3 regions of the Streptomyces sp. NPDC089799 genome follow, and region 1 is predicted to be linked to each of the others. Evidence: predicted binding sites of a transcription regulator. Region 1 holds the regulator's gene; each other region holds the start of a gene.
What was found. The regulator HrcA, encoded in region 1, represses chaperone genes, less so after heat shock. The targets are predictions, from matches to a motif close to TTNGCACTCNGNNNNNCNGAGTGCNAA.
Positions count from the first base shown of each region.

Region 2: a site for HrcA is predicted at 7,892-7,918, ahead of groL (chaperonin GroEL). Genes of this name have one in related genera too.
Region 3: a site for HrcA is predicted at 3,677-3,703, ahead of groES (co-chaperone GroES). Genes of this name have one in related genera too.

Region 1 is NZ_JBFBGR010000009.1:86,137-95,980, forward strand. Features, by position in the region: gene rpsT (30S ribosomal protein S20) at 1-115, opposite strand, end outside; gene lepA (translation elongation factor 4) at 314-2,179, shown strand; gene AB0O36_RS12070 (long-chain fatty acid--CoA ligase) at 2,416-4,305, shown strand; gene hemW (radical SAM family heme chaperone HemW) at 4,457-5,689, shown strand; gene AB0O36_RS12080 (DUF3097 domain-containing protein) at 5,930-6,736, opposite strand; gene AB0O36_RS12085 (MBL fold metallo-hydrolase) at 6,768-7,499, opposite strand; gene hrcA (heat-inducible transcriptional repressor HrcA) at 7,691-8,707, shown strand; gene dnaJ (molecular chaperone DnaJ) at 8,708-9,844, shown strand, end outside.
Region 2 is NZ_JBFBGR010000021.1:80,243-90,086, forward strand. Features, by position in the region: gene AB0O36_RS22990 (extracellular solute-binding protein) at 1-1,099, shown strand, start outside; gene AB0O36_RS22995 (DUF3263 domain-containing protein) at 1,200-1,442, shown strand; gene otsB (trehalose-phosphatase) at 1,737-2,591, shown strand; gene AB0O36_RS23005 (trehalose-6-phosphate synthase) at 2,626-4,080, opposite strand; gene AB0O36_RS23010 (glucosyl-3-phosphoglycerate synthase) at 4,152-5,156, opposite strand; SAM riboswitch class I at 5,321-5,470, shown strand; gene thrC (threonine synthase) at 5,488-6,762, shown strand; gene AB0O36_RS23020 (ubiquitin-like small modifier protein 1) at 6,799-7,077, shown strand; gene AB0O36_RS23025 (cold-shock protein) at 7,521-7,727, shown strand; gene groL (chaperonin GroEL) at 8,081-9,700, shown strand.
Region 3 is NZ_JBFBGR010000004.1:41,092-50,935, forward strand. Features, by position in the region: gene AB0O36_RS04830 (polysaccharide deacetylase family protein) at 90-1,028, shown strand; gene AB0O36_RS04835 (polysaccharide deacetylase family protein) at 1,221-2,084, shown strand; gene AB0O36_RS04840 (FtsW/RodA/SpoVE family cell cycle protein) at 2,081-3,478, opposite strand; gene groES (co-chaperone GroES) at 3,850-4,158, shown strand; gene groL (chaperonin GroEL) at 4,275-5,906, shown strand; gene AB0O36_RS04855 (ester cyclase) at 6,050-6,760, opposite strand; gene AB0O36_RS04860 (SDR family oxidoreductase) at 6,860-7,633, opposite strand; gene AB0O36_RS04865 (MOSC domain-containing protein) at 7,659-8,345, opposite strand; gene AB0O36_RS04870 (LysR family transcriptional regulator) at 8,435-9,334, shown strand; gene AB0O36_RS04875 (WhiB family transcriptional regulator) at 9,525-9,844, opposite strand, start outside.

The sequences.
Region 1 (9,844 bases):
CGGCCTCGTTGGCCTTGCGGATGAAGGTACGGAGCTCGGACTTGACCGACTTGTTGCGCAGGCGCGCCTTCTCGTTGGTCTTGTTCCGCTTGATCTGGGACTTGATGTTCGCCACGAAAGAGCCTTTTCAGGTTCAGAGTTTGATCTTCGGATTGTGTCCGGCGCGCTGAGAGGGCATGTCAGACACAGCTGCCCACGTTACCAGGAGCCCATTGGACGGCCCAAACCGAGCGCAGTGGCGCAAGCATGGGACCATGGTGGCCTGCGTAACGTTCCGAATTGAGACCCGAGAACCCGAGAATCAGGACACTGCGTGCCCGCCATCCCCAGCCACGTGCCCGAGCCGAGCCGTACCGACCCGGCGCTGATCCGCAACTTCTGCATCATCGCGCACATCGACCACGGCAAGTCGACCCTCGCCGACCGGATGCTCCAGCTCACCGGCGTCGTCGACCAGCGGCAGATGCGTGCCCAGTACCTCGACCGCATGGACATCGAGCGTGAGCGCGGCATCACGATCAAGTCGCAGGCGGTCCGTCTGCCCTGGGCGCCCACCGCGGGTGACGGCCAGGGCAAGACCCACATCCTGAACATGATCGACACGCCCGGGCACGTCGACTTCACCTACGAGGTCTCCCGGTCCCTCGCCGCGTGCGAGGGCACCGTCCTCCTGGTGGACGCGGCCCAGGGCATCGAGGCCCAGACCCTCGCCAACCTGTACCTGGCGATGGAGAACGACCTCGCGATCGTCCCGGTCCTCAACAAGATCGACCTGCCGGCCGCCCAGCCGGAGAAGTTCGCCGAGGAGCTGGCGAACCTGGTCGGCTGCGAGCCCGACGACGTCCTGCGCGTCTCGGCGAAGACCGGCCTCGGCGTGGACACGCTGCTCGACCGCGTGGTCCAGACCGTCCCGGCCCCGGTCGGCGTCAAGGACGCCCCCGCCCGCGCGATGATCTTCGACTCGGTCTACGACTCGTACCGCGGTGTGGTCACGTACGTCCGTGTGGTCGACGGCACGCTCAACAAGCGCGAGCGCATCCGGATGATGTCCACCGGCGCCACGCACGAGCTCCTGGAGATCGGCACCAACTCGCCCGAGATGCTGCCGGCCGACGGTCTCTCCGTGGGTGAGGTGGGCTACCTGATCACCGGTGTGAAGGACGTCCGCCAGTCCAAGGTCGGCGACACCATCACCCAGCAGGTCAACGGCGCCACCGAGTCCCTCGGCGGCTACAAGGACCCGAAGCCGATGGTCTTCTCGGGCCTGTACCCGCTCGACGGCTCGGACTACCCGGAGCTGCGCGAGGCCCTGGACAAGCTCCAGCTCAACGACGCCGCGCTCGTCTACGAGCCGGAGACCTCGGCGGCGCTCGGCTTCGGCTTCCGCGTCGGCTTCCTCGGCCTGCTGCACCTGGACGTGATCCGTGAGCGCCTGGAGCGCGAGTTCGGCCTCGACCTGATCGCCACCGCGCCCAACGTGGTCTACCGCGTGGTCCTGGAGGACAAGACCGAGATCACGGTCACCAACCCGAGCGAGTTCCCCGAGGGCAAGATCTCGGAGGTCTACGAGCCGGTCGTGCGCGCCACGATCCTCGCGCCCACCGAGTTCATCGGCTCGATCATGGAGCTGTGCCAGAACCGGCGCGGCACCCTCCTCGGCATGGACTACCTCTCCGAGGACCGGGTCGAGATCCGCTACACCCTCCCGCTCGCCGAGATCGTCTTCGACTTCTTCGACCAGCTGAAGTCCAAGACCCGCGGTTACGCCTCCCTCGACTACGAGCCCACCGGCGAGCAGGCCTCCAGCCTGGTCAAGGTGGACATCCTGCTGCACGGCGACAAGGTCGACGCGTTCTCCGCGATCACCCACAAGGACGCCGCCTACGCCTACGGCGTGCGCCTGGTCGCCAAGCTGCGCGAGCTCATTCCGCGGCAGGCGTTCGAGGTGCCGATCCAGGCCGCCATCGGCTCCCGCGTCATCGCCCGCGAGACCATCCGGGCCATCCGCAAGGACGTCCTCGCCAAGTGCTACGGCGGTGACATCTCCCGTAAGCGGAAGCTGCTGGAGAAGCAGAAGGAAGGCAAGAAGCGGATGAAGATGGTCGGCTCCGTGGAGGTCCCGCAGGAGGCCTTCATCGCGGTGCTGTCCAGCGACGAGTCCGGCGCCAAGAAGAAGTAGCCGCCGGGCGGTCCCGGCGGCCGGGGCGGGTGACGGCCCGTCACGGGCCGCCCCGCCGGACGGCCGCCGACTCGTCACCGCTCATACGGAATTGGCCCCCGCGCTCCGGCGCGGGGGCTTCTTTCGTTATGAATCGGCCGCCCGCGGGCCCTTACGCACCGGCCGGGCGGCCCCCTACCCTGATCACTGGTTACTCGCCAGTTACACAAGCCCTGCCGCGTGGTCCGGAGGATGTCGTGAGCGACACACAGACGATGATCGAGAACCGCCCGCCCTCCGTGGCGGCCCTCTTCCTTGAGCGTGTCGCAGCAACCCCCGACACCGAGGCGTACCGCTATCCGGTCCCCTCGGCCGCCGGCCGGGGGCCCGACGACTGGAAATCGCTCAGCTGGGGAGAGGCCGCCGAACGGGTCTTCGCCATCGCCGCCGGCCTGATCGAGCTCGGGATCGGCTCGGAGGACCGGGTGGCCCTGGCCTCCGCCACCCGGGTCGAGTGGATCCTCTCCGACCTCGGCGTGATGTGCGCCGGCGGAGCGGTCACCACCATCTACCCCAGCACCAACGCCGACGAGTCGGCCTTCATCCTCTCCGACTCCGACAGCCGGGTGCTGATCGCCGAGGACGCCGCCCAACTGGCCAAGGCCCGCGAGCACCGGGCCGGCCTGCCCTCGCTGCGCCACGTGGTGGTGCTGGAGGCGGCCGACGCCGTACCCGCCGAGGGCGACCCGGAGGGCTGGGTGCTGTCCCTCGCCGACCTGGAGAAGCGCGGCAGCCAGTACCTGGCGAAGCACCCGGCGGCGGTCAAGGAGCGGGTCTCGGCGATCACCGCCGACCAGCTCGCCACCCTCATCTACACCTCCGGAACCACCGGACGGCCCAAGGGCGTACGGCTGCCGCACGACAACTGGTCGTACATGGCCAAGGCGATGGTGGCCACCGGCCTGATCGGCAAGGACGACGTCCAGTACCTGTGGCTGCCGCTCGCCCACGTCTTCGGCAAGGTGCTCACCTCGGGTCAGATCGAGGTCGGCCACGTCACCGCCGTGGACGGCCGGATCGACAAGATCATCGAGAACCTGCCGGTGGTCCAGCCGACCTACATGGCCTCCGTCCCGCGCATCTTCGAAAAGGTCTACAACGGGGTCGCGGCCAAGGCCCGGGCGGCCGGCGGCGCCAAGTACAAGATCTTCCAGTGGGCCGCCGGGGTGGCCCGCGAGTACGCCAAGGTCAGCCAGGACAACTTCCACCGCACCGGCAAGGCGGGCGCGCCCTTCCCGCTCTCCGCCAAGCACAAGATCGCCGACAGGCTCGTCTACGGCAAGATCCGCGAGGCGTTCGGCGGCAACCTCCGCGCCTGCGTCTCCGGCGCCTCCGGCCTCGCCCCGGAGATCGGCTACTTCTTCTCCGGCGCCGGCATCCACATCCTGGAGGGCTACGGCCTCACCGAGTCCAGCGCGGCCTCCTTCGTCAACCCCGGCGAGGCGTACCGCACCGGCACGGTCGGCAAGCCGCTCCCCGGCACCGAGGTCCGCATCGCCGACGACGGCGAGATCCTGCTGCGCGGCCCCGGCATCATGGAGGGCTACCACAACCAGCCCGAGAAGACCGACGAGGTCCTCGAATCCGACGGCTGGCTGCACACCGGCGACATCGGCGAGCTGTCCCCCGACGGCTACCTGCGGATCACCGACCGCAAGAAGGACCTGATCAAGACCTCCGGCGGCAAGTACGTCGCGCCGTCCGAGATCGAGAGCCAGTTCAAGGCGATCTGCCCGTACGTCTCCAACCTCGTGGTGCACGGCGCCGACCGCAACTACTGCACCGCCCTGATCGCCCTGGACGAGCCCTCCCTCCTCGGCTGGGCCGCCGAGAACGGCCTGGGCGGCAAGTCCTACGCCGAGGTGGTCGCGGCCCCCGAGACCAACCGGCTCGTCGAGACCTACGTCCAGACCCTCAACGAGGGCCTGCAGCGCTGGCAGACCGTCAAGAAGTTCCGCATCCTGCCGCGCGACCTGGACGTCGAGCACGGCGACCTCACGCCCAGCCTCAAGCTGAAGCGACCGGCCGTCGAGCGTGAGTTCAAGCACCTGATCGACGAGATGTACGAGGGCGCCCGCGAGGCGTAGCACGCGGGGCGCGGGCGGCCGAGAGCCGTCCGGTGCGGGCCGGAGGCGCCGGCCGGTGCACGACCGGTGCACGGCCGGTGCGCGGCCCCTCACGGCCGGGGGGCCCGCCGCCCGGCCCGGGGCATGCCGGGCGGTGCGGGACAATGGACCCATGCCTTCCGCCCTGCCCGATGGTGAGACCGTGCCCGAGGACGGGTCGCTGCCGTCGCATGCCCTGCGGGGCGCGGCGGCGCGCCCGCTCGGCTTCTACCTGCACGTGCCGTACTGCGCCACGCGCTGCGGGTACTGCGACTTCAACACCTACACCGCCACCGAGCTGCGCGGCACCGGCGGAGTGCTGGCCTCCCGGGACAACTACGCCGACACCCTGACCGACGAGGTCAGGCTGGCCCGCAAGGTGCTCGGCGACGACCCGCGCGAGGTGCGCACCGTGTTCGTGGGCGGCGGTACGCCGACCCTGCTGGCGGCCGGGGACCTGGTCCGGATGCTCGGCGCGATCCGCGACGAGTTCGGGCTGGCGGCGGACGCCGAGGTGACCACCGAGGCCAACCCGGAGTCGGTGACGCCGGAATACCTGGCCGAGCTGCGGGCCGGCGGCTTCAACCGGATCTCCTTCGGCATGCAGAGCGCCCGGCAGCACGTGCTGAAGGTGCTCGACCGCACGCACACCCCCGGGCGGCCGGAGGCGTGCGTGGCCGAGGCGCGGGCGGCGGGCTTCGAGCACGTCAACCTGGACCTGATCTACGGCACCCCGGGCGAGTCCGACGACGACTGGCGGGCCTCGCTGGACGCGGCGATCGGGGCCGGCCCCGACCACGTCTCGGCGTACGCGCTGATCGTCGAGGAGGGCACCGGGCTGGCCCGCCGGATCCGGCGCGGCGAGGTCCCGATGACCGACGACGACGTACACGCCGACCGGTACCTGATCGCCGAGGAGACCCTCGCCGCGGCGGGCTACGGCTGGTACGAGGTGTCCAACTGGGCCACCACGGAGGCGGGCCGCTGCCTGCACAACGAGCTGTACTGGCGCGGCGCCGACTGGTGGGGCGCGGGACCGGGCGCGCACTCGCACGTGGGCGGGGTCCGGTGGTGGAACGTGAAGCACCCGGGCGCGTACGCGGCGGCGCTGGCGGAGGGCCGCTCCCCCGGAGCGGGCCGGGAGGTCCTCTCCGAGGAGGACCGGCGGGTCGAGCGGATCCTGCTGGAGCTGCGGCTGCTGGAGGGCGTCCCGCTGTCCCTGCTGGCGCCGGCGGGCCTGACGGCGTCGCGCCGTGCGCTGGCCGACGGCCTCCTGGAGCCGGCCCCGTACGAGGCCGGCCGCGCCGTCCTCACCCTCCGCGGGCGGCTGCTGGCCGACGCGGTCGTCCGCGACCTGGTCGACTAGCGCGGCTTCCCGCCGCCCTGCGGGCCCTTGCCCCTTTTCCCGTTCACCGGGGCCGCGCCCCGTCAGGGGCGCGGGGAACGGCGCGACCGGCCACGGCCGGCCCGCAGTCGGACACGGGGGCAGGACCCCTTACGGGGGTCCGGGGCGGAGCCACGGTGAACGGGTGAAGTGTGGGGTGGGGCCACGGCTCCGCCGCGTACGGCGCAGCCACGGCTCCGCCGCGTACGGCGCGGTGCGGTGTCAGGCGGGGGCCGTCACGAAGTCGATCAGTTCCTCCACCCGGCCCAGGAGGGTCGGCTCCAGGTCGCGGTACGAGGTGACCCGGGACAGGACGTGCTGCCAGGCCGCGCCCGTGTTCTCCGGCCAGCCCAGGGCGCGGCAGACGCCCGTCTTCCAGTCCTGGCCCGGCGGGACGACCGGCCAGGCCGGGATGCCCAGGGCGGACGGCTTCACCGCCTGCCAGACGTCCACGTACGGGTGGCCCACCACCAGGACGTCCGGGACGGCGGACACCTGCGCCGCCAGGCGGGACTCCTTCGAGCCGGGGACCAGGTGGTCCACCAGGACGCCCAGGCGGGCGTCCGGCGCGGGGCCGAACTCGGCGACGATCGCCGGGAGGTCGTCGATCCCGGAGAGGTACTCGACGACCACGCCCTCGATCCGCAGGTCGTCGCCCCAGACCCGCTCCACCAGCTCGGCGTCGTGCCGGCCCTCCACGTAGATGCGGCCCGCCCGGGCCACCCGGGCCCGCGCCCCCGGGACCGCCAGCGAACCCGAGGCCGTCCGGGCCGGGGCCGCCGGCGCGCGCGAGGGGCGGACCAGCGTCACCACCGCGCCGTCCAGCAGGAACCCGCGCGGCTCCAGCGGGAACACCCGCCGCTTGCCGAAGCGGTCCTCCAACGTCACCGTGCCGGCCTCGCAGCCCACCACCGCCCCGCAGAAGTCCGTACCCGCCACCTCGACCACCAGATCGGGCTCGGCCGCCACCTCCGGCACCGGCTTCGGGCGCTTCCACGCGGGGGTCAGATCGGGGGAGTACTCACGCATCCGGCCGAGGGTAGGGGCACCCGCCCGGAGATCAAGACGACACGCCGAAGCGCTCGGCCAGTGTGGCGCGCTGGGCACGCACGAAGGCCGCGTCCACCACCGCCCCGTGGCCGGGCACGTACAGCGCGTCCTCGCCGCCCAGGGCGAGCAGCCGGTCCAGGGCCGCCGGCCACTGCCGGGGCACCGCGTCCGGGCCCGCCGACGGTTCCCCGGACTCCTCCACCAGGTCCCCGCAGAAGACGACCTCCCGGCCGCCGCCGGGCACGAACACCGCCAGGTCGTGGCGGGTGTGCCCCGGCCCCACGTTGGCCAGGAGCACCTGCACCCCGCCGAGTTCGAGGGTCCATTCGCCCGACACCAGGTGCCGGGGGGCCGTGAGCAGCTCCGCCGACCCGGCCGCGTCCTCCTCCGGCAGTCCGTGGCGCACGGCGTCCCCGCGCAGTTCCTCCCGGCCCGCCGGGCCGCCCAGCAGTCCGTCCAGTCCGACCGCGCCGAAGACCTCCGCCCCGGCGAACGCCGACGCGCCCAGGACGTGATCGAAATGTCCGTGCGTGAATGCGATATGGGTCACTCGGCGGCCGGTCAGCCGCTCGGCCCGAACCCGCAGTCCCGCACCCTCGCGGACGCTCGACCCGGGGTCCACCAGCAGCACCGCGTCGTCCCCCACAACCAGCCCCGCGGTGCAGTCCCAGACCGGGAGACGCAGCCGTCCGGCGCGTCCGGTCAGCCGTTCCCAGCCCGCCTCTTCCCATCGCACGTCCATGGCGCGACGCTACCGTGACGGGCCGCGCGGGCGAGGACCCGACGGGCGGGCGTGACGAGCGCCGCGACGGGCTCCCTTGCCTCGGGCACACCTGCCCGCCGTACACTGACCGGGGGGATCTCTGGCACTCGTACCGCGTGAGTGCCAATCACGGACCGCAGTAGGACGCTCACAGCTGGAGGTGGCACGCGATGCTCAGCGAACGGAGACTCGAGGTGCTGCGCGCCATCGTCCAGGATTACGTCGGGACGGAGGAGCCGGTCGGCTCCAAGGCGCTCACCGAGCGGCACAAGCTCGGCGTCTCGCCGGCCACCGTCCGCAACGACATGGCCGTGCTGGAGGAGGAGGGCTACATCGCCCAGCCCCACACCAGCGCCGGCCGGATCCCCACCGACAAGGGCTACCGCCTGTTCGTCGACAAGCTGGCGGGGGTCAAGCCGCTGTCGACGCCCGAGCGCCGCGCCATCCAGAACTTCCTCGACGGGGCCGTCGACCTCGACGACGTCGTCGGCCGCACCGTCCGGCTGCTCGCGCAGCTGACCCGGCAGGTCGCCGTCGTCCAGTACCCGTCGCTGACCCGCTCCACCGTCCGGCACGTCGAGCTTCTCCTGCTGGCCCCGGCCCGCCTGATGCTCGTCCTGATCACCGACACGGGCCGGGTCGAGCAGCGCATGGTGGACTGCCCCTCGCCGTTCCCCGAGCAGTCCCTGGCGGACCTGCGGGCCCGGCTCAACGGCAAGGTCGTCGGCCGCCGCTTCGCGGACGTGCCGCAGCTGGTGCAGGACCTGCCGGAATCCTTCGAGGCCGAGGACCGGGCGACGGTCCAGACGGTCCTCGCCACCCTCCTCGAAACGCTCGTCGAGGAGACCGAGGAGCGGCTGATGATCGGCGGCACCGCCAATCTCACCCGCTTCGGACACGATTTCCCCCTGACCATCAGGCCGGTGCTGGAAGCACTGGAGGAGCAGGTCGTGCTCCTCAAGCTGCTCGGCGAGGCCAACGAGTCGGGGATGACCGTACGCATCGGCCACGAGAACGCCTACGAAGGACTCAACTCCACGTCCGTCGTCTCGGTCGGCTACGGTTCGGGCGGCGAAGCAGTCGCCAAACTCGGCGTGGTCGGCCCGACCCGCATGGACTACCCCGGAACGATGGGAGCGGTACGCGCAGTGGCACGTTACGTCGGACAGATCCTGGCGGAGTCGTAAGTGGCCACGGACTACTACGCCGTACTCGGCGTGCGCCGCGACGCATCGCAGGACGAGATCAAGAAGGCGTTCCGCAAGCTCGCCCGTGAGCTCCACCCGGACGTGAACCCCGATCCCAAGACGCAAGAGCGTTTCAAGGAGATCAACGCCGCGTACGAGGTGCTGTCGGACCCGCAGAAGAAGCAGGTCTACGACCTCGGCGGCGACCCGCTGTCCGCCTCCGGCGGCGGCGGTGGCGCGGGTGGCTTCGGAGCGGGTGGCTTCGGCAACTTCTCGGACATCATGGACGCCTTCTTCGGGCAGGCGTCCCAGCGCGGTCCGCGCTCGCGCACCCGGCGCGGCCAGGACGCGATGATCCGCCTGGACCTGGAGCTGGACGAGGCCGCCTTCGGCACGACCAAGCCGATCCACGTGGACACGGCGATCGTCTGCACCACCTGCTCCGGCGAGGGCGCCGCGCCCGGCACCTCCGCGCAGACCTGCGACATGTGCCGCGGCCGCGGCGAGGTCTCCCAGGTCACCCGGTCCTTCCTCGGCCAGGTCATGACCTCCCGCCCCTGCCCGCAGTGCCAGGGCTTCGGCACCGTGGTCCCGACCCCGTGCCCGGAGTGCGCCGGCGACGGCCGGGTCCGGTCCCGCCGCGACCTGACGGTCAAGATCCCGGCCGGTGTGGAGAACGGAACCCGGATCCAGCTGGCCGGCGAGGGCGAGGTCGGCCCCGGCGGCGGCCCGGCCGGTGACCTGTACGTGGAGATCCACGAGCTTCCGCACCCGGTGTTCCAGCGGCGCGGCGACGACCTGCACTGCACCGTCACCCTCCCGATGACGGCGGCCGCGCTGGGCACCAAGTGCCCGCTGGAGACGCTCGACGGCATGGAGGAGGTCGACATCCGGCCCGGTACCCAGTCCGGCCAGTCGATCCCGCTGCACGGCCGCGGCGTCACCCACCTGCGCGGCAACGGGCGCGGCGACCTGATCGTCCACGTCGAGGTGCAGACCCCGGCCAAGCTGGACGCCCAGCAGGAGGACCTGCTGCGGCAGCTTGCCAAGCTGCGCGGCGAGGAGCGCCCGATGGGCCAGTTCGCGCCGGGCCAGCAGGGCCTGTTCAGCCGGCTCAAGGACGCCTTCAACGGTCGC
Region 2 (9,844 bases), on a different contig from region 1:
GGTCTCCGTCTACTCCTGGTCGCAGGTGGACGCCAAGGTCGCCGAGATGGTCAAGGCCGGCCACGCCCCGGACATCGCCCAGATCGGCGCCTACGCCGACTACGCGGCCGACGGCAAGCTCTACCGCGCCGACGAACTGCTCTCCGTCCGCACCGAGGCGGACTTCCTCGGCCCGCTCGCCGAGGCCGGCATGATCGACAAGGTCCAGTACGGCCTGCCGTTCGTGGCCAGCACGCGGCTGCTCTTCTACAACAAGAAGCTCTTCGCCGACGCCGGCATCACCGCCAAGGCCGACTCCGCCAAGGCCGGCGGTGCCGGGTGGCAGCCCAAGACCTGGGCGGACCTGGCGGCGGCCGCGAAGAAGCTCAAGGCGAAGGGCGTGAAGACCCCCTTCGCGCTGCCGCTCGGCCGCGAGGAGGCCCAGGCCGAGACCATGCTGTGGCTGCTCGCCGGCGGAGGCGGCTACACCGACACCGAGGAGCGGTACGCCATCGACTCCACGGCCAACGTCCGCACCTTCGAATGGCTCCGCGACGAGCTCTACGGGCAGGGCCTGACCGGGCCCGTCGAGCCGGGCAAGCTGGACCGGCAGGCCGCCTTCGACGCCTTCACCGACGGCCAGGCCGGCATGCTCAACGGGCACCCCGCCCTGATGAAGCAGGCCGAGGCGAAGGGCCTGGACTACGGCATGGTGCCGATGCCCACCGTGGACGGCGAGCCGCACTCCACCATGGGCGTCGCGGACTGGGTCATGGCCTTCCGCAACGGCCACCGCAAGGAGGCCGGCAAGTTCCTGGACCACCTGTTCACGGCCGAGAACGTCACCCGCTTCACCGAGACCTACGGTCTGCTGCCCGCCACCAACAGCGGCTACCGCGCCATGGAACGCGGCACCGGTGACAACAGCCGGCGGCTGCGCACCTTCCTGCCCGCCCTGCCCACCGCCCGCCTGTACCCGGTGAACAAGAAGTCCTGGGCGGCGGTGAGCGAGGACGTCAAGCAGAGCATCGGCTCCGCCCTGCGGCCCGCCCCCGACTCCCCGGCCAAGACCCTGGAGGACCTCGCGGCCAAGGCCCGGGGGGCGGACGGCACCCGCTGACGGGACCGCTGACGGGCCCGCCGGCGCTGCCGGCGGCCCTGCGGACGGCCCCGCCGGCAGGGCCGTCCGGGTGTCGGCGCCCGGCGATATGTTGGACGGTATGACCACCGACGACCGGCAGCCCCTCTCGGAACGCGAAGCCGCCGTGCTCGCGTACGAGGGCCGCAGCTGGCCCGGTCCGGGCGCGAAGGAGCGGGCGATACGCGAGGGCCTCGGCATGACCCCGGTCCGGTACTACCAGCTGCTGAACGCCCTCATGGACGACCCGCGTGCCCTCGCCCACGCCCCGGCGACCGTCAACCGCCTCCGCCGCATCCGCGACGCCCGCCGAGCCCGCCGCTGAACCCACCCGGTGTGGGCAGCCGTCCCGGCCGGTGTGGGCAGCCGTCCCGCAGGGCGATGGGGGTCCCCCCTGTTCGAGCGAAGTCGAGAACGTGGGGGTGGGGGTCCCCCCGGACGGAGTCTGGGGGAGGTGGGCACACCGGGACCCCGGTCCCGCGCGGGCGCGCGAGCCTCCCCGCACTCCGGTCCGGCCCCAGCCCGGACCCTGCCCAGCCGAGGCCCGCTCCGCGCGGAGGCGAACCGCATCCCGGCGAACCCCGGGCGGAGCCCATCGCCCCCCGGTAGGGTCGACCGCATGGGGAGCCGCAGCCAGCCGCCGCACGACCTGCCGATGCCCGTCACCGCCGCCGGACGCGAGGGCCTGGACGCCCTCCTCCGCGCACCCCGCAGATCAGTCGTCGCCCTCGACTTCGACGGCACCCTCGCCGACATCGTTCCCGACCCCGACCAGGCCCGCGCCCACCCCGGCGCCCTCCCGGCACTGTCGCAGCTGGCCCCGAAGGTCGCCTCCGTCGCGGTGATCACCGGCCGCCCGGCCGGGGTCGCCGTCCGCTACGGCGGCTTCGCCGGGGCACCCGGCCTGGAACACCTCGTGGTGCTCGGCCACTACGGGGCGGAGCGCTGGGACGCGGTCAGCGGCAACGTGCAGACCCCCGCCGAGCACCCCGGCGTGGCCGCCGTACGCGCCGAGCTGCCCGGCTACCTCGACTCCATCGGCGCCTGGCAGGGCACCTGGATCGAGGAGAAGGGCCGGGCCCTGGCCGTCCACACCCGCCGCACCGAGGACCCGTCCGCCGCCTTCGCGGCCCTCCGCGAACCCCTCGACGAGCTGGCGCGCAAGCACGGCCTGATGGTCGAGCCCGGCCGCGCCGTCCTGGAGCTCCGGCCGCCGGGTACGGACAAGGGCGTCGCCCTGACCGAATACCTCGCCGAGGTCGACGCGGAGGCCGTCGTCTACGCGGGCGACGACCTGGGCGACCTCGCCGCGTACGCCGCGGTGGAGAAGCGGCGCGCCGACGGCCGCCCCGGCCTGCTCGTCTGCAGCGGCTCGGCGGAAGTCCCCGAACTCGCCGCCCGCGCCGACCTGGTCCTGTCCGGCCCCGCCGAGGTCGCCGCCTTCCTCGCGTCCCTCGCCCACGCCATCGCCTGACGGCACGGCCGTCCGGCCGTCCGGCCGGGACCGGCTACGACTGCGCCTCGCGCAACGCGTCCAGCTGGGCGCGGAACCATGCCGCGGGAGGAAGCGCCGTCGCCGCCGCGGCGAGTCGCTTCGTGCGCTCGGCGCGCTCGCCGGCCGGCATGGACAGCGCCTCGTGCAGGGCCCGTGCCGTCTCCGAGACGTCGAACGGGTTCACCCCCAGCGCGTCCTCGCGCAGCTCCATGTACGCGCCCGCACCCTTGGACAGCACCAGCGCGCACCCCTGCTCCGAGACCACCGGGATCTCCTTGGCGACCAGGTTCATGCCGTCCCGGAGCGGGTTGATCAGCGCGACGTCGGCCATCCGGTACGCCGCCAGCGACCGTGCGAAGTCGTCCTGCACCGAGACCAGGACGGGCCGCCAGTCCGCCGTGCCGAACTCCGCGTTGATCTCCCCGGCCAGCCGGGACACCGCCGCCGTGTAGTCCCGGTAGACCGCCAGGTCCTGCCGGGAGGGGTAGGCCGAGGCCAGGTGCACCACCCGGTCGTGCCACTCCGGGTGCGTGGCCAGCAGTTCCCGGTAGGCGAGCAGGCCGCGGAGGATGTTCTTGGACAGCTCGGTGCGGTCCACCCGGACGATGGTCTTCCGGTCGCCGACCTCCGCGCGCAGTGCGGCCAGCCTGTCGTCCACCTCCGGCCGGTGGGCCAGCTGCCGCAGCTCCTCGCCGTCCACCCCCAGCGGGTACGCGGCCGCCCGGGTGCTGCGCCGCGGGCCCGGGTACCGGCGGTGGTCGACCCCGCGCCAGGGGTCCCCGGTGGGCGAAAGCCCCCACGCCACCCCGGTCGCGCTGTCGATCTGCGCGCTGTTGACGAACGCGGACACCCACACGCCGGTGTGGAATCCCAGCTCGTCGGCGCCGAGCAGGCCCCACAGCAGTTCCTCGCGGATGTCCTCGGGGAGCATCCGCATCTCGTCGGAGGTCGCCCACGGCGTGTGCGTGAAGTGGGAGATCCGCAGGTCGGGGCGGAGCTCCCGGAGCATGCCCGGGACCAGCGACAGCTGGTAGTCCTGCACCAGCACCGCCGCGCCCCCGTCGGCCTCCGCCGCCAGCGCCTCCGCGAACGCCCGGTTGTACGTCCGGTACGACTCCCAGCGGCGCCGGAACTCCGCGTCGAAGACCGGCTCGTGCGGGACGTCGTACAGCCCGTGGTGGGTGAACCACAGCACCGAGTTCGAGATGCCGTTGTACGCGTCGTGGTAGACGTCCGGGTCGATGGCCAGCATGCGGACGCCCGGTTCGGACACGCCCCGGCGGACCGCCTCGCGGTCGCCCTCGCTCAGGGCCGCGCAGATCCACAGCGCGTCCGGCTGCCCGTCGAGCGCGGCCGACAGGCCGGAGACCAGACCGCCCCCGCCGCGCCGGGCGCCGAGGGTGCCGTCCGCGGAGAGGTCGTACGAGAGCGGGCCGCGGTTCGCGGCGACGAGCAGCGGGGAAGACATGCGGCGAACCTAGCCCGGCCCGGGGTCGCTCAAACGTCCGTTGCGCCGGGTTGCGGGTGATGTGGCCGCCGTCACGCGACGCGGCGGGACGCGTACTCCTCGATCTCCGCCATCGGGGGCCGCTCCTCGGTGTCCACCGGGTAGGTGTGCGGCACGAAGCCGTCCGGGCCGCGTTCGAACTGGGTCAGGGCGGGCCGGACCAGATGGCCGCGGGAGAGCCGCACCTGGGCGGTGCGGTAGATCGCGGCGGCCATCCGGCCCAGCGCGCGGCCGTCCTGGTGGCGGTGGAGCCGGACGCCCACGTCGACCTGGGCGAGGGCGTCCAGGCCGGCCGTGTGCAGCGCGTCGACGAGGAGCCCGAGCTCCACGCCGTAGCCGACCGGGAAGGGGAGGCGTTCCAGCAGGGACCGGCGGACCGCGTACTCGCCGCCCAGCGGCTGTACGAATCCCGCCAGCTGCGGCCAGTGCAGGTTGAGCAGGGGGCGGGCCACCAGCTCGGTCACCCGGCCGCCCTGCTCGGCCCCGCCGGGACGGCCGTCACCCGCTCCGGGACCGGCGTCACCCGCTCCGGGACCGGCGGTGCCGAGCGGGCGGTCGTACATCGCCTTGACGAACTGGATGCCCGGGTCGGTCAGCAGCGGGCCGACGATCCCGGAGACGAAGACGGAGGAGAAGTCGCGCAGGTCGGCGTCGACGAAGCAGACGACGTCACCGGTGGTGGCCAGCAGCGAGCGCCACAGCACCTCGCCCTTGCCGGGCAGCGCGGGTATCCGGGGCAGGACCTCGTCCCGGTGCACCACCCGGGCGCCGGCCTTGGCGGCGACCTCGGCGGTCCGGTCGGTCGAACCCGAGTCGACCACCACCAGTTCGTCCACCAGCGGGACGGGCCGTCCGTCGATCAGGTCGCGCCGGATCACCTCGACGATCTCCCCGACGGTCGCCTCCTCGTCGAGTGCGGGCAGCACCACGCTGACCGTCGTCCCGGCTGCCCGCTTGGCGGAAAACAGCTGGTCGAGCGGCCTGTCGTCGGCGGACCAGGAGCGGTCTGCCAGCCAGCGCTCCACCTCTTGCAGCACTCCGGTACTCCCCAAACGTGATCCATCTCGCGGTTCGGACAGCTGTCTCAGCCACCCGCACCTTCGGTTACAGTCTTGAACAACGCGTCGGACCCTCGCATGCCGGGGGTGCCGCGCAGACAAACGCCCGGGTGCGCCATAGAGCGCGCGGCCCGGAGCCATACCGCTCATCCAGAGGGGCAGAGGGAAACGGCCCGTTGAAGCCCCGGCAACCCTCCAGTCGGTTCTCGCGACTGCGTCACGCAGCGAGGTCCCCGGCTAGGGAAGGTGCCAAATCCGTCTCGTGGCGAAGTGCGCCACGAGGAAGATGAGGAGAAAGGGCCTCGCCATCATGGCTGCACAGACTGTTGCCACCTCTGTCGATCTCGGACCCGCCGCCGCGCTTTCCTGTCGTGAGTGCGGCACCCGCTTCGAGCTCGGTCCCATCTTCGCGTGCGTCGAGTGCTTCGGCCCGCTCGAGGTTGCCTACGACCTGCCCGCCGGTGACCCCGAGGCCCTGCGTGCCGCGATCGAGGCCGGCCCCAACAACATCTGGCGCTACGCCCCGCTGCTGCCGGTCCCGGCCGATGTGGCGGAGAAGCCGAACCTGAACCCGGGCTTCACCAAGCTCGTGGACGCCGAGAACCTGGCCAAGGAGCTGGGCGTCACCGGCAAGCTCTACGTCAAGGACGACTCCGGCAACCCGACGCACTCCTTCAAGGACCGCGTCGTGGCGATCGCCGTCGAGGCCGCCCGCGCCTTCGGGTTCACCACCCTGTCCTGCTCCTCCACCGGCAACCTGGCCGGCGCCGTCGGCGCCGCGGCCGCCCGTTCCGGCTTCCGGTCCTGCGTGTTCATCCCGCACGACCTGGAGCAGGGCAAGGTCGTCATGGCCGCGGTGTACGGCGGCGACCTGGTCGGCATCGAGGGCAACTACGACGACGTCAACCGCTTCTGCTCCGAGCTCATCGGCGACCCGCTGGGCGAGGGCTGGGGCTTCGTCAACGTCAACCTGCGCCCGTACTACGGCGAGGGTTCGAAGACCCTGGCGTACGAGATCTGCGAGCAGCTCGGCTGGCAGCTGCCCGACCAGATCGTGATCCCGATCGCCTCCGGCTCGCAGCTCACCAAGATCGACAAGGGTCTGCAGGAGCTCATCAAGCTGGGTCTGGTCGAGGACAGGCCGTACAAGATCTTCGGTGCCCAGGCCGAGGGCTGCTCGCCCGTCTCCACCGCCTTCAAGGCCGGTCACGACGTGGTCCGCCCGCAGAAGCCGAAGACCATCGCCAAGTCCCTGGCGATCGGCAACCCGGCCGACGGCCCGTACGTGCTCGACATCGCCCGCCGCACCGGCGGCTACGTGGAGGACGTCAACGACGACCAGGTCGTCGAGGCCATCAAGCTGCTCGCGCAGACCGAGGGCATCTTCGCCGAGACCGCGGGCGGCGTGACCGTCGGCGTGACGAAGAAGCTCATCGAGAACGGGCAGATCGACCCCACGCTGACCACCGTCATCCTCAACACCGGTGACGGCCTCAAGACTCTCGACGCGGTCGCCGGGGACACCGGCCAGACCGCCGTCATCCGCCCCAGCCTGGACGCGTTCCGCACCGCCGGCCTGGCCTGACCACCCCCTACGCACTACCGGAAAGGCAGTGTCGCCATGAGCGTCAACGTCCGCATCCCCACCATCCTGCGCACCTACACCGGCGGCCGGGCCGAGGTTCCCGCCGAGGGCGCGACCCTCGCCGAGGTCATCGACTCCCTGGAGCAGAGCCACCCGGGTATCGCCGCGCGCGTCCTGGACGACCAGGGCAAGCTGCGCCGTTTCGTGAACGTCTACGTCAACGACGACGACGTGCGCTTCGAGGGCGGGCTGCAGACGGCGACGCCCGACGGTGCCGGCGTCTCCATCATTCCGGCCGTCGCGGGCGGTTGCTGACCTTCCGTACGGCCTTCCGCACGGGCTTCGGCATTGCCTTTCGCCGACTCTTCGGTAGCTGACACGCGCAACCCTGAATTGCCCCTTCCGCAAAAGCGGAGGGGGCAATTCTGCTTGGTTGGGCGCGGTAGAGTTGGGGAAGCCCCCTCCGCTGTTCTTGCCCGCTGCATATGAACGGGCGCCTCCATGGTCGACATCGGGCCAATGTGCGTGTGCGATATGGGGCTTTGGCGCGTTCTGTCCGGTCCGTGTTGCCCGAGAGAATGCCAAATTTTCCGGCTATTTCGACCTTTCATCATGTCCGGATTTCTCGTCGGAATGACCTGTTGCAGACAGCTCCGGTGCAGATACATTCAGCCGCGGTCGACGCGTTCCAACGCAAGTTCTGACCCGGGACCGCGAAGTGCGTTCCTGCGCAAGGGCCAGTAATAGGGGAGTTAGACATGGCTCAGGGCACCGTCAAGTGGTTCAACGCGGAGAAGGGCTACGGCTTCATCGCGGTCGACGGTGGTGCGGATGTGTTCGTCCACTACAGCGCCATCCAGATGGACGGGTACCGCACCCTTGAAGAGGGTCAGCGGGTCGAATTCGAGATCTCGCAGGGCCAGAAGGGCCCGCAGGCCGACATGGTCAAGCTCGCGCAGGTCTGATCCAACGGCGTTCGACCACCGAAGGCGTACCCCGAGGGGCCCGCATCCCGGACAGGGATGCGGGCCCCTCGCGTGTCCGCCGGCCCCTCCCGGTCCTCGCCGGCCCGCTCACCTGCACCTTCTCGCCGGGTTGTCGCCGCGTTGTCCGGAGGTCGCCGGACTCGCTTGCACTCGTGGGGGTCGAGTGCTAATCATTGGCGTTAGCACTCTCCGGGTGAGAGTGATAAAGACGAGGACCGGGTCGGTGAGGCCCGCAGGGCCGGCGGGAAGGAACCGCCGGGCAGGCAGGCCGTCCGTCGCGGGCGCCACACGGTCCGAAGGCAATCCACCCCAGTCCGGGAGGACCACTTCACATGGCCAAGATCATCGCGTTCGACGAGGAGGCCCGGCGCGGTCTTGAGCGTGGCATGAACCAGCTCGCCGACGCCGTCAAGGTCACCCTTGGCCCCAAGGGCCGCAACGTCGTCCTTGAGAAGAAGTGGGGCGCTCCCACGATCACCAACGATGGTGTGTCCATCGCCAAGGAGATCGAGCTGGAGGACCCGTACGAGAAGATCGGCGCCGAGCTGGTCAAGGAAGTCGCCAAGAAGACGGACGACGTCGCCGGCGACGGTACGACCACCGCGACCGTTCTGGCCCAGGCCCTGGTCCGCGAGGGCCTGCGCAACGTGGCCGCCGGCGCCAACCCGATGGCCCTCAAGCGCGGCATCGAGAAGGCCGTCGAGGCCGTCTCCGGCGCCCTGCTGGAGCAGGCGAAGGATGTCGAGACCAAGGAGCAGATCGCTTCCACGGCCTCCATCTCCGCCGCCGACACCCAGATCGGCGAGCTCATCGCCGAGGCCATGGACAAGGTCGGCAAGGAAGGCGTCATCACCGTCGAGGAGTCCAACACCTTCGGTCTGGAGCTCGAGCTCACCGAGGGCATGCGCTTCGACAAGGGCTACATCTCGGCGTACTTCGCGACCGACATGGAGCGCATGGAGGCGGCGCTGGAGGACCCCTACATCCTCATCGTCAACTCCAAGGTCAGCAATGTGAAGGACCTCCTTCCGCTGCTGGAGAAGGTCATGCAGTCCGGCAAGCCGCTGCTGATCATCGCCGAGGACGTCGAGGGCGAGGCCCTGTCGACCCTGGTCGTCAACAAGATCCGCGGCACCTTCCGCTCCGTCGCGGTCAAGGCCCCGGGCTTCGGTGACCGCCGCAAGGCCATGCTCGGCGACATCGCCATCCTCACCGGCGGCACGGTCATCTCCGAGGAGGTCGGCCTCAAGCTGGAGAACGCGGGCCTGGACCTGCTCGGCCGCGCCCGCAAGGTCGTCATCACCAAGGACGAGACCACGATCGTCGACGGTGCCGGTGACAGCGACCAGGTTGCCGGTCGCGTCAACCAGATCCGCGCCGAGATCGAGAACTCCGACTCGGACTACGACCGCGAGAAGCTGCAGGAGCGCCTGGCGAAGCTCGCCGGTGGCGTCGCCGTCATCAAGGCCGGTGCCGCGACCGAGGTCGAGCTCAAGGAGCGCAAGCACCGCATCGAGGACGCCGTTCGCAACGCGAAGGCGGCCGTCGAGGAGGGCATCGTCGCCGGTGGTGGCGTGGCCCTGCTGCAGGCCTCCTCGGTCTTCGAGAAGCTGGAGCTCGACGGTGACGAGGCCACCGGTGCCGCTGCCGTCAAGCTGGCCCTGCAGGCCCCGCTGAAGCAGATCGCCGAGAACGCCGGCCTCGAGGGCGGCGTCGTGGTGGAGAAGGTCCGCAACCTGACCCCGGGCCACGGCCTGAACGCCGCCACCGGCGAGTACGTCGACCTGATCGCCGAGGGCATCATCGACCCGGCCAAGGTGACCCGTTCCGCGCTGCAGAACGCGGCCTCCATCGCGGCCCTGTTCCTGACCACCGAGGCCGTCATCGCCGACAAGCCGGAGAAGGCCGCCGCCGCTCCGGGCGGCATGCCGGGCGGTGACATGGACTTCTGATCGACGCCTCCGGGCCCGATCAGCCGTTCCTGACCGAGGGCGGTATCCCCAATCCGGGGATACCGCCCTCGGGCGTTCCCGGGCATTTCCGGGTGTCCGGGCGGGCGCCTTCCTCTATTTTGGGCATAAGGAATCGCTCGATTC
Region 3 (9,844 bases), on a different contig from region 1:
GCTCATTGTGCGCCAGTCGATGGAAGGTGCGGGGTCGGGCCGTGGTGTCGGCCGGGGCGTCGTACCGGCTGCTGACAATATGCCAAGCTATGCAGCTAGTAGGAAAAAAGGAACAAAATGCCCGTCGTGGCGTGGGTTCGCGCGGTCGGTTCGGGGTGGCGCTGGCCGCGCTGCTGGTTGCCGCCCTGGGCACCGCCTGCGGCTCGTCCGAGGCGGACAAGACCCCGACCAAGCCGGGGAAGCCGAAGGCGGGCAGCGAGGCCGGCGCCGCCGGCGCGCCCGGCAACCAGGCGGCCCTGGCCAAGCAGAAGGAGATGGCCCGGCTCGCCGCGGTGAAGAGGTGGGGGCTCGCCAAGCCGCCGCTGATCGCCCCGGCCGCCCCGAAGCACAAGCCGGAGATCGAGACCCGCGAGGGCTTCGAGGTCGACGACCACGAGGGCCTGCCTCCGGTGTTCACCACCATCCCCACCGAGGAGAAGGTCGTCTTCCTCACCATCGACGACGGCGCCGAGAAGGACCCCGAGTTCCTCCGCATGATGAAGGAACTCGACATCCCCTACACCGCGTTCCTCAGCGACTACCTGGTGCGGGACAACTACCCGTACTTCAAGGAGATGCAGGCGGCGGGCGTCACCCTGAACAACCACACGCTGAACCACCGCTACATGCCGGCCCTCTCCTACGAGAAGCAGCGGCAGGAGATCTGCGGCCAGCAGGACAACATCCAGAAGCGCTTCGGCAAGCGCCCGACGGTGTTCCGCCCGCCGTACGGCAACTACAACGACGACACCCTGCGCGCGGCCGCGTCCTGCGGCATCAAGCACGTTCCGCTGTGGAACGAGGAGGTGTTCCCCGACCGGATGGACTACCGCGAGTGGGACCGGGACGTCCACCCCGGCGACATCATCCTCACGCACTTCCGGGGGCGGGAGGACTGGAAGGGCACCATGCCTGACATGATTCGTCAGGTCATGAAGACCGTGACGGACAAGGGCTACGCGGTGGGCCGCCTGGAGGACTACCTCTAACCGCCGCCCCGGAGGCCCGGGTTCACGGGCCGGACCCGGTCCGAAGCGAACGGCTCCGGACCGTTCGGAACCCCACCGATCCCACCGATCCCATCGGGAAGCAGAGGGTCATCCCAGATGTCGAGCACCCCCCGCCGCGACGGCGCGGCCCCGCCGCTCCGCGGAATCGTTTCGGCCCGTACGGCGCGCCGCCTGACGGCCGGACTGCTGGCGGTGGGTGCGCTGGCGCTGACCCTCTCCGGGTGCGGGGAGAGCGTGGACCCCATCGAACGGCTGGGCCGCAAGGCGACGGGCGAGGCCCACAGCGGCGGCCCGTCCGGCGGCCCCACCTCCCCGGCCCCGTCCGCGAAGCCGTCCGCGTCCTCCGATGCGTACCGGCACTGGGGACTCTCCCGCCCGCTGGAATTCGCCCCGAAGCCGGAGCGGAAGCCGGTGCTGCCGAAGGCGGCACCGGGGCGGGTCCCGGTGGTCGACCGAATACCCCTGCCCGCCGGGCAGAAGACCGTCTTCCTGACCTTCGACGACGGAGCCGAACGGGACCCGCGCTTCCTGCGGATGGCGGCGGACCTGAAGTTCCCGATCACCATGTTCCTGACGGACAGCGTGGCCTCGCCGGGATACGACCACTTCGCGCAGCTGCGCGACCAGGGCAACGGCAGCGGGATACAGAACCACACGCTCGGCCACCCCAACATGCGGACCCTCTCCTACGAGGCGCAGAAGGCCCAGATCTGCGGCCAGCAGGACCGCCTCGCGGCCCGTTTCGGCACCCGTCCCCGCCTGTTCCGCCCGCCGTACGGCAACTACAACGACAACACCCTCCGCGCGGCGAAGGACTGCGGTGCGGAGGCGGTGGTCCTGTGGCGGGCGTCGATGCAGATCAGGAACCTCCAGTACGCGGAGGGCTCCGCCCTCAAGCCGGGCGACATCATCCTGGCCCACTTCCGTGGCCCCGCCGAGCTCAAGGGCACCACGGAGACGGAGATGACCACCCGGATGCTCCGGAAGATCCAGGAACAGGGCTTCACGATAGGCCGCCTGGAGGACTACCTCTAGGTCCCGGCAAGGACCCCCGCCGGTTCCGGCACGCTCCGCGCGTCCGCCTCGCGCTGGCGTTCGGCGCTGTCGCTGATCCGGAGCAGCAGGGCGATCATGATCCAGTTGGCGAGCAGGGACGATCCGCCCTTCGCCAGGAACGGGAGGGCCTTCCCGGTCAGCGGGATCAGGCCGGTGACGCCGCCCGCCACCACGAAGACCTGGAGGGCGAGCGCCGCGGACAGGCCGACGGCGAGCAGCTTCCCGAACGGGTCCCGGGAGCCCAGGGCCATCCGCAGCCCCCGCTGGACCAGCAGGGCGTAGATGACCAGCACCGCCATCACCCCGGCCAGGCCGAGTTCCTCGCCGACCGTGGTGAGGATGAAGTCCGACCGGCCGGCGAACTTGATCAGTTCGGGGTGGCCCTGGCCGAGCCCCGTGCCGGTGATGCCGCCGGTGCCGAAGCTGAACAGGGCCTGTGCGGACTGGTCCGAGGTCAGGCCGGGGGGCCGCTGGTCCGGCGGGAGGAAGATGGCCATCGGGTTGAGCCACGCCTGGACCCGGTTCTTCACGTGCGGCTCCGTGGAGCCGACGACGAACGCGCCCACCGCCGCCATCAGTGCGCCGAAGACGATCCAGCTGGTGCGCTCGGTGGCGACGTAGAGCATCACCACGAAGACGCCGAAGAAGATCAGCGAGGTGCCCAGGTCCCGTTCGAAGACCAGCACCAGCATGGCCAGCACCCACACGGTGACGATCGGTCCGAGCTGGCGCATGGGGGGCAGCTGCATGCCGAGGAAGCGGCGGCCGGCCAGGGCGAGGGTGTCCCGGTGGACGACCAGGTAGCCGGCGAAGAAGACCGCGATCATGATCTTCACGAACTCGCCCGGCTGGACCGAGAACGGCCCGATGAAGATCCACCGCTTGGCGCCGTAGGTGTCGGCGCCGAAGAACGCCGGGGCGATCAGCAGCACCAGGGCGACCGTCATGGTGAGGTAGATGAACCGCTGGAGGTAGCGGTGGTCGCGCAGGAGGGCGACCGCCGCCACGCAGGCCGCCACGCCGATCACCGTCCACAGCAGTTGCCCGGGGGCGTTCGCCTCGCCGCCGTACCGGTCGATGTACGCCTGGTCGAGCCGGTGCAGCAGCACCAGTCCGAGCCCCGTGAGCAGCATGGCCAGCGGCAGGATCAGGGGATCGGCGCAGGCCGCGAACCGCCGTACGCCCAGGTGTGCCACCAGGGACAGCAGGGCCATGCTGACCGCGAACCGGGCGACGCCGGCGGGCGGCTCGCCGTTCATCCCCAGACCGGCGTTGACGTATCCGAGGACGGTCACGCCGACGACCAGGGCGAGCAGCAGGGCCTCGGTGCGGCGGCGGGCGCCCGCCGGCGCCGAGGGTCTCAGTCCGCGCACGGGGAGCCCGGTGCGGTCCGCGGGGTCCGCGAGAACCGCGTGGTCCGCGTGGTCCGCGAGGCAATGGGGCGGATTGTCTTCATATCGTCTAGGACGACGATGTGCTCCTCATGGTTGCCTGCCGTCGCCGGTGCGCGCGGCGCGGAATCGCCGTAGCGCGGCCGAAACCCGGTGTTCCGCAACGCCGCGCGGCGCGAATTGGCACTCCGCTTGACCGAGTGCTAATCGCCGGAATAGTCTCGGGCCTGGCACTCGCCACCGGTGAGTGCCAACACAGCGACGGGCAGGTCCGGCACCCGCGACGACGGATCCACCTGGTCGCCACCTCAGACAGTTAACCCCGTGAGATCTCCGAAGGGGGAGGTCGGATCGTGACGACCGCCAGCTCCAAGGTTGCCATCAAGCCGCTCGAGGACCGCATCGTGGTCCAGCCGCTCGACGCCGAGCAGACCACGGCCTCCGGCCTGGTCATCCCGGACACCGCGAAGGAGAAGCCCCAGGAGGGCGTCGTCCTCGCCGTGGGCCCGGGTCGCTTCGAGGACGGCCAGCGTCTGCCGCTCGACGTGAACGTCGGCGACATCGTGCTGTACAGCAAGTACGGCGGCACCGAGGTGAAGTACAGCGGCGAGGAGTACCTCGTCCTCTCGGCTCGCGACGTGCTCGCGATCGTCGAGAAGTAATTCACCCGAAGCAGAAGATGCTTCTGAGCTGCGCCCCTGGTCCCCGCTGTTGTGACGGGCGGCGAGGGGCGCGGTTCGTTAAACCCCAGATTTTTCGAGAGGGCTGAACCGCTCCCATGGCGAAGATCCTGAAGTTCGACGAGGACGCCCGTCGCGCCCTCGAGCGCGGCGTCAACAAGCTTGCCGACACGGTCAAGGTGACGATCGGCCCCAAGGGCCGCAACGTCGTCATCGACAAGAAGTTCGGCGCCCCCACCATCACCAACGACGGTGTCACGATCGCCCGCGAGGTCGAGCTCGACGACCCGTACGAGAACCTCGGCGCGCAGCTCGTCAAGGAGGTGGCGACCAAGACCAACGACATCGCGGGTGACGGCACCACCACCGCGACCGTGCTGGCCCAGGCGCTGGTCCGCGAGGGTCTCCGCAACGTCGCCGCCGGTGCTTCCCCGGCCTCCCTGAAGAAGGGCATCGACGCCGCGGTCAAGGCGGTCTCCGAGGACCTCCTCGCCACCGCCCGCCCGATCGAGGACAAGACCGACATCGCCGCCGTGGCCGCGCTCTCCGCGCAGGACCAGCAGGTCGGCGAGCTCATCGCCGAGGCGATGGACAAGGTCGGCAAGGACGGTGTCATCACCGTCGAGGAGTCCAACACCTTCGGTCTCGAGCTCGAGTTCACCGAGGGCATGGCCTTCGACAAGGGCTACCTGTCCCCGTACTTCGTGACGGACCAGGAGCGCATGGAGGCCGTCCTCGAGGACCCCTACATCCTGATCAACCAGGGCAAGATCTCCTCCATCCAGGACCTCCTGCCGCTGCTGGAGAAGGTCATCCAGGCCGGTGGCTCCAAGCCGCTGCTGATCATCGCCGAGGACGTCGAGGGCGAGGCGCTCTCCACCCTCGTCGTCAACAAGATCCGCGGCACCTTCAACGCCGTCGCCGTCAAGGCCCCGGGCTTCGGTGACCGCCGCAAGGCGATGCTGCAGGACATGGCCACCCTCACCGGTGCCACCGTCATCGCCGAGGAGGTCGGCCTCAAGCTCGACCAGGCCGGTCTGGACGTGCTGGGCTCCGCCCGCCGCGTGACCATCTCCAAGGACGACACCACGATCGTCGACGGCGCCGGCAACTCCGAGGACGTCCTCGGCCGCGTCAACCAGATCAAGGCCGAGATCGAGGCCACGGACTCCGACTGGGACCGCGAGAAGCTCCAGGAGCGCCTCGCGAAGCTGGCCGGCGGCGTGTGCGTGATCAAGGTCGGCGCCGCCACCGAGGTGGAGCTGAAGGAGAAGAAGCACCGTCTGGAGGACGCCATCTCCGCGACCCGCGCCGCGGTCGAGGAGGGCATCGTCTCCGGTGGTGGCTCCGCTCTGGTCCACGCCTCCAAGATCCTCGCCGACAACCTGGGCAAGGACGGCGACGAGGCCACCGGTGTCGCGGTCGTCCGCAAGGCCGCCGTCGAGCCGCTGCGCTGGATCGCCGAGAACGCCGGCCTCGAGGGCTACGTCATCACCTCCAAGGTGGCCGAGCTCGACAAGGGCCAGGGCTTCAACGCCGCCACCGGCGAGTACGGCGACCTGGTGAAGGCCGGCGTCATCGACCCGGTCAAGGTCACCCGCTCCGCCCTGGAGAACGCCGCCTCCATCGCCTCCCTGCTGCTCACGACCGAGACCCTGGTCGTCGAGAAGCCGGCCGAGGAGGAGGCCAACGGCCACGGTCACGGCCACGGTCACGGCCACAGCCACTGATCGCGTCCCCGCGATCGCCGCACGGCAACAGGAAGGCCCCGCTCCGCGCTCGGAGCGGGGCCTTCCCGTGTCTCCGGTCCCGTGTCTCCGGTCCCGTGTCTTCAGGTCCCGTGCCTCATGGCCTGTCGCTCAGGACCCGTGTCTCAGGACTCGTACGGAGTGCCCATCGTGTCCATCTGACGCTGCAGTTCACCGACGTTGTAGCTCCACCAGCCCTCGGTGAGCATGCCGTTGGTGCAGCGGAAGGTGGTGGTCCCCGTCATCTCGTACGTCTTCCCCGTCGGGGCGACGCCCATGAACTCGCCCTTGTGGGTTCCGTGCCACTTCCACACGGTGGTGACGAACTCGCCCTCGGCGAGCTGGGCCATCGGCTCGAAGGTCATGTCGAAGGCGGCACGCCACTTCTCCATGTCCGCGCGCATCGCGTTCCGTCCGATGACGGTGGACTCGGTCTTGCCCGAGTCGTGGTCGATGTAGTTCGCGTCGAAGCACTCCTCGAAGACGGCCATGTTGCCGTGCATCGCGGCGTCCGTGAACACCCGGTTCACCAGGTGCTTGTTGAGCTGCTCGTCGCGGACCACGTCCAGGTTGGTGAAGGTCGGCATGCCGTCGCAGAGCGCCATCATCTCCTGGAACATCTTGTCCGTCTCCGGGAGCTGAGAGTTCTTCATGGCGTCTTCGTACGAGGGGAACTCGACCACGTCGACGTAGTGCTCCATGTCCTCGCGGTCCTGGCCGATCATGCTGTGCGTGACCGTCCGCCTGCCCTGGCTCTGGGCGACGTACCGGTCCATGAGGTCGGAGAGGTCCCCGTAGCGGCGCGTCTTGTAATCGATTATCTGTACGAATGTCATGGCGGTCTCCCGGGCTGGAAGGGGCACATCCATTTTATTCCGGTACGCCCGTTTGGCCCTGCCGTGCGTCGGCCTGCCGCGCATCGGCTGCGCGTCGGCCTACTGCGGTCCGTACTTCCGGCCGGTCCGCGAGGACACCCCGCCCAGCAGCCCGCGCGGCGTCAGCTTCACCAGGCCCATCAGCGCCTTGTACCGCGGGTCCGGGATCGACACCGTCTTCCCGCGCGCCAGGTCCGACAGCGCCTCCGCCACCAGCTTGTCCGCGTCCAGCCACATCCAGCCGGGGATGTTGTCGGTGCCCATGCCCGCCCGCTGGTGGAACTCGGTGCGGACGAACCCCGGGCACAGGGCCATCAGCCGCACCCCCGAATCGGCCAGGTCCCGGGCCGCGCCCTGGGTGAACTGCACCACCCACGCCTTGCTCGCCCCGTACGTCCCGCGCGGTACGAACGCGGCCACCGAGGCCACGTTGATCACGCCGCCGCGTCCGCGCGAGCGCATCGCCGCGGTCGCCGCCGACGTCAGCCGCAGCACCGCCTCGACGTGCACCTTGAGCATGGTCAGCTCGTCGGCCATGGAAACTTCCAGGTAACGGCCCTTGTTCCCGAACCCGGCGTTGTTGACCAGCAGGTCCACCGGGTGGGTGCGGTCGGCGAGCCGGGCCTCGACCGCGCCGATGCCCTCCTCGGTGGACAGGTCGGCGGAGAGCACCTCCGCCTCGATGCCGTGCCGGTCGTGCAGCTCGGTGGCCTGCTCGCGCAGCCGCTTGGTGTCGCGGGCGACCAGCACCAGGTTGTGCCCCTGGGCGGCGAGCCTGCGGGCGAAGGCGGCGCCGATGCCCGCCGTGGATCCAGTGATCAGCGCAGTCGTCATGGGGGCAACCTAGCCGCCCGGCGGGTCAGTTCCGCGCGGCTGTGCCACTCCCGTGCTTCTCGGCGTAGGCCAGGGCCTTGTCGCGGGCTTCCGGCTCCAGCGCCTCGCCGGCCGCCAGGATCCGCGGCAGCAGGTGCCGTTCCGTGGTGTACGCCCGGAACAGGAAACCGACGCTCACCTCGTGGCCGGGCCGGTGCAGGACCTCGACCGGGTCGCCGGGGGAGACGTGCCCCTCCTGGATCACCCGCAGGTACGCGCCGGGCCGCCCGACCTGGGTGAACCGCTTCACCCAGCCCGGCTCGTCCAGGTGGCCCTGGAAGGTCCGGCACGGGATCCGGGCGGAGGCCACCTCCAGCACCACCTCCCGGCCGATCCGCCAGCGCTCTCCGATCAGGGCGCCGTTCACGTCGAGGCCGGAGGTGGTGAGGTTCTCGCCGAAGAGCCCGCCGGACAGCTCCCGGCCGAGCTCGGCCTCCCACCAGTCCAGGTCCTCGCGGGCGTAGGCGTAGACGGCCTGGTGGTCGCCGCCGTGGTGGCGCCTGGAGCAGATGTCGTCGCCCTCCACGCCGGAGCCCCCGACGCCCTTGGGGCCGGGGGCGAAGACCCGGACCGGTCCCGGGACGGGCCGTTTGGCGATGCCGGTCATGCCGTCCTCCGAGTCGGTGTACGCCACGGCGGTGGCCTTGCCCAGATTCACGGAGAGGACGCGCATGCGAGCACGCTAACCCGGGCCCGCACCGATCCCCAAAGGGATAAAGGTGATACTGGCGCGTCCGTCAAAGCGGGTCTTATGCTCGAAGGGTGATCGAGGCACGTCATCTCCGGGTCCTGCGCGCCGTGGCCGCCACCGGATCCTTCTCCGCCGCCGCCCGCGAACTGGGCTGCACCCAGCCCGCCGTCTCCCAGCAGATGAAGGCCCTGGAGCAGTCCGTGGGCACCCCGCTGCTGGTCCGGGCCGGCCGGGAGACCCGGCTCACCGAGGCGGGCGAGGTCCTCGTGCGGCACGCCGCGGGCATCCTCGGCGGGCTGACCGCGGCCGAGGAGGAGGTCGCTGCCATCGCCGGGCTGCGCGCCGGCCGGGTCCGGCTCGTGTCCTTCCCGAGCGGCAGCTCCGCGCTGGTGCCCACCGCGCTGGCCGCGCTGCGCGCGAAGCACCCCGGCACCCGGGTCTCGCTGGTCGAGGCCGAACCGCCGCGCTCGGTGGAGATGCTGCGCGAGGGCGACTGTGACGTGGCGCTGGCGTTCCGCTACGCGGGGGCGGCCGCCGGGGAGTCGGAGTGGGAGGACCTGGTGGTCCGGCCGCTGCTGACGGACCGGCTGGTCGGGCTGCTGCCGGAGGGGCACCGGCTGGCCGGCGCGGAGCGCGTGGGGATGGCCGAGCTGGCCGGGGAACCGTGGATCGCGGGCTGCCCGCGCTGCCGCCGCCACCTGGTGGACGTGTGCGAGAGCGCCGGGTTCACCCCGGGCATCGACTTCGCGACCGACGACTACCCGGCGGTGGTCGGCCTGGTCGGCGCGGGCCTGGGCGTGGCGGTGCTGCCCGAGCTCGCCGTGGAGTCCGTACGGGCCAAGGGCGTGTCCACGGTGGCCGTGGACCCGGCGGTGGAGCGCGAGGTGGTGGCGCTGACGCTGCCGGACCTCGCGCGCGTGCCGGCCGTTTCGGCGACTCTGGCGGAACTGGAACGGGCCGCCGCCCGCTGACACCCGCCGGGGGTGTCCGGCGGCGGGTCGGCGGCCGTTCGCGGTGGGGTCCTGCATGGATCCGGGCGGTGATCTCGGATCTCGCGTGGATTCCTGAGCGGATTCCTGCGTGGATCCCTGCGCGGATCCCTGCGGAGATTCCTCAGAGGAAACGTTCCTTCAGACGTTTCCGGTCCGTGGGCGGTGGCTCTCAGTGCGGTGCGGCCGGGCCGGTCGCGCTGCTGGCGGGGATGAGCCGGTGCCGGGCGCGTCCCATCAGTTCCTCGCGCTCGTCCTCGGTGAGCCCGCCCCACACTCCGTAGGGCTCACGGACGGCGAGCGCGTGCGCGGCGCATTCCGAGCGCACCGGGCATCGCATGCAGACCTCTTTGGCCGAGGCCTCACGCGCGCTCCGGGCGGCACCCCGCTCTCCCTCGGGGTGGAAGAAGAGAGAGCTGTCGACTCCACGGCAGGCTGCCAGCAGCTGCCAGTCCCAGAGGTCGGCGTTCGGTCCGGGGAGGCGGGAGAAAT